DNA from 2 places in the Bacillus sp. Marseille-P3661 genome. Region 1 is predicted to be linked to the other one. Evidence: riboswitches for the same ligand, from Rfam matches in the RefSeq annotation. Region 1 holds a riboswitch; the other holds the start of a gene.

The links. Region 1 has a riboswitch for cyclic di-AMP ahead of C1724_RS25305 (hypothetical protein). Riboswitches for the same ligand answer to the same signal wherever they lie in the genome.
Region 2: it holds a riboswitch for cyclic di-AMP, as region 1 does, so the genes downstream of both, C1724_RS02230 (potassium channel family protein) here and C1724_RS25305 (hypothetical protein) in region 1, are expected to answer to the same signal.

Annotation. Positions count from the first base shown of each region.
Region 1 is NZ_LT965953.1:2,082,279-2,085,703, forward strand. It holds gene eutH (ethanolamine utilization protein EutH) at 1-199, opposite strand, end outside; gene C1724_RS09620 (DUF4083 family protein) at 248-436, opposite strand; gene C1724_RS09625 (Fur-regulated basic protein FbpA) at 632-802, shown strand; gene C1724_RS09630 (SOS response-associated peptidase) at 893-1,564, opposite strand; gene C1724_RS09635 (hypothetical protein) at 1,653-1,841, shown strand; gene C1724_RS25305 (hypothetical protein) at 1,910-2,203, opposite strand; cyclic di-AMP (ydaO/yuaA leader) riboswitch at 2,349-2,529, opposite strand; gene C1724_RS09645 (FAD-dependent oxidoreductase) at 2,702-3,265, shown strand; gene C1724_RS09650 (DoxX family protein) at 3,355-3,425, opposite strand, start outside.
Region 2 is NZ_LT965953.1:495,328-498,752, forward strand. It holds gene C1724_RS02225 (TrkH family potassium uptake protein) at 1-874, opposite strand, end outside; gene C1724_RS02230 (potassium channel family protein) at 876-1,535, opposite strand; cyclic di-AMP (ydaO/yuaA leader) riboswitch at 1,630-1,775, opposite strand; gene C1724_RS02235 (HEAT repeat domain-containing protein) at 1,923-2,888, shown strand; gene C1724_RS02240 (alkaline phosphatase family protein) at 2,951-3,425, shown strand, end outside.

The sequences.
Region 1 (3,425 bases):
CAATAATTGGAATTAATACATCCGCTAATACTGGGGCTATCGAAACGATCCCCACCATTGCAAGTGTCAAAGGCCCCATTGCCATAAAACCGTCCGTAAATCGTTGCCCGAAACCCCACCTATTCCCTAAGCATTTATCAAGTGCGCCAAGGCAAAGAAAAAAAACCATTAGATAAATAACAAAAGTGTTAATTCCCATTTTTAATCCTCATTCTATGGCTAAACCCTCCATTGTATTATAGAATATTTATTTGTTCTTTTTCTGATACTGCAGTATTTGGTCTATTTTCTCTTCGATTTGATCCATTCTTCTATTTTGTTTTTTTCTTTTTACAAATAAAAATAGAATTCCTAATGGAACTCCAATTACAATGATTAACATTATCAGTTGAAATAATAGGTCCCCTATATTTAGACTTATTTCTCCACTTAACACAAATAACACTTCCTTACTTAATTATTAATTTGTATCATAACGCATAATTGAACAAATAGTATACTCCATACTTAAAGTAAGTCAAGCATGTTCATTTAATAAATCCGCATTTATCATTTGACAAATATATCTAAATACCTTACAATAATATTGTAAACGCTTACATTTACGCTTTTTTTTAAGGAGTGATGGTACATGTTAACACAAAATGACATAAATAAAGATTACATCATCGACATCCTTTTAAATAATGGATTATTTAAAATGCCTGATGGTCGTCAATTGTACGAAGCAACCGAAAAAGAGCTAAAAAAAGAGCTTTGTACAAAAACACATAATCAATATGAATTTTGTTCAATATTATAAAATAAGTGCACATGTATTTAGTTTATCAGCCAAATACATGTGCGCTTTTTATTTCTGGTGTTTATTATTTGCAAATTAGTTGCTGTTTTTTTATGCTAATGGTTCAATACATTCTATATTATTATTCTTAGGTGTATTTACGATTGATGATACTTTATACGCTTTCATCTCATTAGCGTCGAATGGCACAAGCAGTTTTTTTAACTCTATTGGATCTTGATTTCGCCGATCAAGCCACTTCGCAGTCGCATCTTCAGAAAGAATGACCGGCATACGATCATGGATAGGTTTCATCAATGGATTTGAACTAGTTGTTATTATTGTACAAGTTGTGTACTCAATATCATTAATTAGACTCCGATCCCATAAGCCTGCAAAAGCAATAGGATTATTATTAGTTAACGTCATTCTAAAGGGTTGTTTTTCACCATTACTATCTTTTTTCCACTCATAAAAACCGTCAGCAACAATAATACAACGTCTCTGTCTTAAAAGCTTTCTAAAGCTAACCTTTTGTTCTAATGTTTCTGCCCTTGCATTAATCATTTTATACCCAACTGATGGATCCTTTGACCATGAAGGAACTAATCCCCACTTTAGTAATCCACCTTTCAAGTTTTCACCATCAGAGACAACGGCTAATACATCCTGGCTCGGTGCAATATTATAGCTAGGCTCATACATAATGTTTACACCATTGACTAAATCAAAAAAGTCTATGATTTCATCCAATGGTATCGATAAGGTAAAGCGACCGCACATTTTTTTCACCTCTTTTACTTAACATATTGCAAATTAGAAGAACGTATGTTTTGATAAGTATGCTGTTTAATCCCACGAGGAGGTTATTATGTATTATAAAATTCTTTATTGCAAATGGCTTGGTGGTCAAAGAAAAGTAACTGTATTTAATTTTAAACTATCACAAATAATTGAATTTACAATAGATGAACTCGATGAACTGGATGAAGATCTTAAAAGATATATTAAATCTAATTGGGAGTCTATACTTGCTGGCCATTGGGATTATTCTAAGTGATTGCTTAGTATAAAATTTAAAGGGTAAGCTCAAAATCTATAAGAGAGCTTACCCAATTAATATGTTAATTATTTTATTTTTGTAAATGCTGGATTAGCACCATTTTTATTCAATGACTTTTTAGTTTCTTTCCAACATTGGATTACATCACACATTTCATTCACTGATTCAATAAACTCTTGTTCCTTTTCAGTTAATCTTTCTTTTTTATTTAGTTGTTCCATTAAATCTATAGATTGTTCAATAAATCCAGATTTAATTAAGGTACTTTTCATTTTCATATAAATCACCTTTGCGCCAATGCCTTTAGATAAGCCTAGTTTTCCTATTTCAAAATCGCGTTTACGTATAGTATATGACAAAAGACAAGCTTTACTTGTTCCTTTATCAACATAAAGTAGAATTAAAACCCAATTCATATTGGATATATATTTAAGAGGAAACCAAAAAATGCTCTTTTTATTAAAAATGACCACATGAAAAGTGTGGTCCTATATACGAGTGTCCACATCCTCCCTTCAAACGCTTTCGAAGTTAGCTGTCGGATTTGGGCTAAAGAGTAGCCCTTCCTTTGAATGATTTGTATTATTACTAATACTATTTCTAATCAAAGGTTTCACCCCTAGTGATATTGCTCCACAAAATTGGGTCCTCCAATTCTTTATTAAGAATTAAGCGATTAAGAAATTGGAAACTACTAATATAAATTTAATATTATTTATCACATTTTACCCTCGCAAATGTGACCTGTAAAGATCTTTTTTCTTCCTTACAAACAACGACGATTCGTTTTATTTTACAATTCACATTATTTCTTTATAATAATTATTATTACCATATATTACATAGGAGGTTTTTGTATGTTTGATATTGCAATTATTGGAGCTGGTCCTGCAGGAGCTAGTGCTGCATTATTTTCTGCAAAAGCAGGGAAAAAGACATTGGTACTTGATAATGATAAAAGTATGACAAAAAGAGCATGGATGGAGAACCATTATGGGGTTGAAGCAATTTCAGGGCCTGATTTAATTGCTGTTGGTAAAAAGCAAGCTGGTAAATTCGAAGCTGAATTCGTTCAAGCAACCGCGGAAGATATTGTTAAAACAGAAAAGGGTTTTAAAATTAAGACTGATAATGGTGAACATGAAGCACAGCATGTAATTGTTGCTACAGGAGTTTCAGTTGATCTTGCTGAAAAAGTAGGGTTGACTACAAAAGAAGGTAGAGAACCACGTATTAAAACCGTTTTAGATGTAGATGCAAATGGAAAAACAAATATTGAAGGCATTTGGGCTGCAGGTACTGTTGCAGGTATGAGCGTTCATACAATCATTACAGCAGGCGATGGCGCTAAAGTTGCTATTAATGTCATTAGTGAATTGAATGGTGAACGATACGTGGACCATGATGTTTTTAAAGGTTAGGAAAACAAAAGCTAAACTAACCCTTGTTTATATAACACAAAAAGACCAAGCAATGGTCTTTTTGTGTGTTATATAGAGTTTGGATTTTTTTAAACTGTTGCTTTATGAACTTTATCTTCTTTATTCATTGCTTTACGAATGAAAGGCAAGATGTAACGAT
Region 2 (3,425 bases), 1.6 Mb from region 1:
ACATAAGAAATATTGTTGATTCTTCTAGACTGCCTATATCCACGGAATTAAAACCGGCTGTTCTCGTTGTAACGGCCTGAAAATATGCTCCCCAAACTTTATCTAAGAAAGGCAGCTTACCTAAAGTATTAGGGTTGTTATACTCAAACCAAAATACTAAAAAAAAAGATAATAAATTTAATGAAAACGTCCCCACAATCATTATTTTAGAATGTAAAGATAGTCTTTGAAATTTTTTGCTACTCCAAAGATCGGCTAGTACTGTAAATCCAAGACCGCCTATAATAAATAAGGAACTTATAATGATATTTACGAGAGGGTCTCCTACGTAGCCCATTAAACTATCTGACCAGATCGAAAATCCTGCATTATTAAAGGCAGATATAGAATGAAAAACACTGGCAAAAATTCCTTCCTTCCATCCTAACGCTGGTACCCATCTTATTGCTAATAAGCAAACCGCAATACTTTCGATGATAATCGAGAATATAAATAGTTTTTGTACTAATTTAATAACACCGCCAATAGACGTTTGATTTAGAGCTTGTTGGACAAGGATTCGTTGTTTAAACCCAATTTTACGACCAAGTGCTATAAATACAAGAATTGCAAAGGACATAATTCCGAGTCCGCCAGTTTGAATTAGTACCATAATTACCACCTGTCCAAATGTTGTAAATGCAGTCCCAGTGTCAACTACGGCTAAGCCAGTTACTGTCATAGCAGAAGTCGCAGTAAACAGCGCATCTAACAAAGAAATAGAATCTGTTGTTGAAAAAGGCAACTTAAGTAATATAGTACCTATGATTATGCCTATTAAAAAGACAAAAAGTAATACTTGTGGCGGACTTAATTTTATAATTCGATCTTTCATTTTAGATTCCTTCACGCTCAAAACGTTCTATATCTCTGTTATGTCCTGCAACTACAAGAATATCATCTTGGTTAATTACCATATTTGCCGCTGGTGAAACGGTTATATCATGTGCTCTTTTAATAGCAACAACTGTACACCCATACTTAGCTCTTATATCTAAATCTAGAAGTGTTTTTTGATCGACTTTACCTGACGCAATGATTTCAACAATGCTATATTCATCGGATAGTTCAATAAAATCAATGATTTTTTCAGATACAATATGATGAGCAATTCTCTTAGCGATATCACGTTCGGGATGAATAATGCGATCTGCGCCAATTTTTTCAAGCACCTTTTGATGATAGTCATTTTGGGCCTTTACCCAAACTCGTTCTACTCCTATTTCTTTCAATAATAGTGTTGTTAAAATACTTGCTTGAATATTTTCTCCTATTGCAACAATGACATAGTCAAAATTCCTTAATCCTAAATCTCTCACTACCGTTTCATCTGTCGTATCAGCTTGAACGGCATGTGTACTGAATTCTAAATAATCCGCTACTCTATCTCCATCATTATCAATAGCTAATACTTCTAAGCCAGACTTATAAAATTCTTTACAAAGATTCCCACCAAAACGCCCTAAGCCAATCACAGCAAATTGTTTTTTATCCATCTCTCAAAATCCCTTTCTAACCTTTTATAAAAAAGAATACAAAAAACTACAGAGGCAGAATTCCCCTGTAGTCGATGTCGATTACAAGTTTTCATCATCCTCTCTCAAAACGCTTACGAAGTTAGCTGTCGGATTCGGGCTATGAGAGTAGCCCTACCTAAAAAGGATTCACCCCAAGTAACAATACTGTTACAAATATGGTTCCTCCGCTTCTTTTAAAGAATTCAGCGATAGTAGAAAACAATTTTATTCAATTAACAAATGTTATATTACTCCTGCAATTAATTTTTGTAAAGATTAAAAACAAATTTATTACTAGGTAAGTGTAAGACTAACGGGTGTTACGGGAACACTTTATATTAAGCATGAATGGAAACTGGAGGTCATATGGACACACAAAAGTATTTATTAGATTTAATTCAAAGAATGCTTGACGATACACTTGAATATGTTCCTGATGTTAACGGTTCTATGTATGTTATAGCTAATAGCGCCTATAAGGAAGCTGAAAAATTAGCAGATGCGAAATATATTCAACCCTTAAAGAACATCATTGAACAACATTCTTCTAGTAAAACAAAAGAAAAAGATATAAGGAGAAAGGCTTATCATATTCTTGAAAAGCTTGCGATAAATACTGAAATACGTGAAATATTTGAGTACTTTGCAGATCGATTGGACAAAGAATCTGATAAATATATACTAGGGGATTGCTTACTACTATATCTTGATAGAAATCAATATACACCTAAGCTTGACATAATTCTAAGGTTATCCGATGACATAAGATGGCAGGTAAGGGACATGGTTATAAAAATGCTTGGAAATTATCCAAAACAGGAGGTAGAAGACCTTTTAATTCATAAATTAGCAGATGTAAAGGACCAATATGAAATATGCCACCTTTTAAGCTCATTAAGGAAGATCCGTTCCGCAAAAGTATTAGATGTAATTGGGGAATATCTCCAACATGATAAAGGAGAGGTAAGAGCCTCTGCGATTGCAACAGCAAAGGAATTGGGAGGAAAAGAGTTTCTGCCTACCTATATTGCATGCCTAAAGGATAGATCTCGAGAAGTGAAATTAAATGCACTGGATGCACTTCTTAAACATGGAGATGAGAGCATAATAGAGGTACTTTTCGAGCGGTTGAAAACCATTCTTAAAACAAAACGAAATGTTGAACCAGCAACAGCAGAGGATTCGGATGTTATAAATATAGTACAGTTTTTACTTCGCTATAAATATATGAAAGAAGTTACCACAATTTTTGATTGGATATGGCAAAAGAAGTGGGATTATCTCTATGAATGCGAAAAAGAATGGTTAAGAGTCAATGCTAATAGAGACTAAGAATAAACCTTATTTCAAACACTTTCTATATGTAATCTGATCACATCAAAGGAGAAATAGAAATGAAGTCAACTGACTCTCTAAAAAAAAAGGTTATTATGCTTATAGTGGATACCCTCATGGATTCTTCATTACAAGCTGCTGTAAAGGAAGGAAAAGCACCTGCTCTTCAATTTTTTATAGAAAAAGGGTGTTATATTTCTAATTTAATTAGTCCTTTTCCAACCATGTCTGTTAATGTGGATAGTACATTGTTAACGGGTGTTGCTTGTGATCAGCACAAAATTCCTGGGCTTGTTTGGTATAACCAAGCTGAAAATCGGATTGTGAATTATGGAAGTCATGTTAGAGAGCTTTATAAATTAGGTCTGAAGCAATCGATGAAAGATATTTTTTATAATCTAAATCATGAGCATTTAAGTAAGCAGCATAAAACCATTCATGAAACTTTAAATGAAAAAGGGATTCAAACTGCCACCATAAACGCATTACTTTATCGGGGAAATAATCCTTGCCGATTGAAGATACCATTCCTAT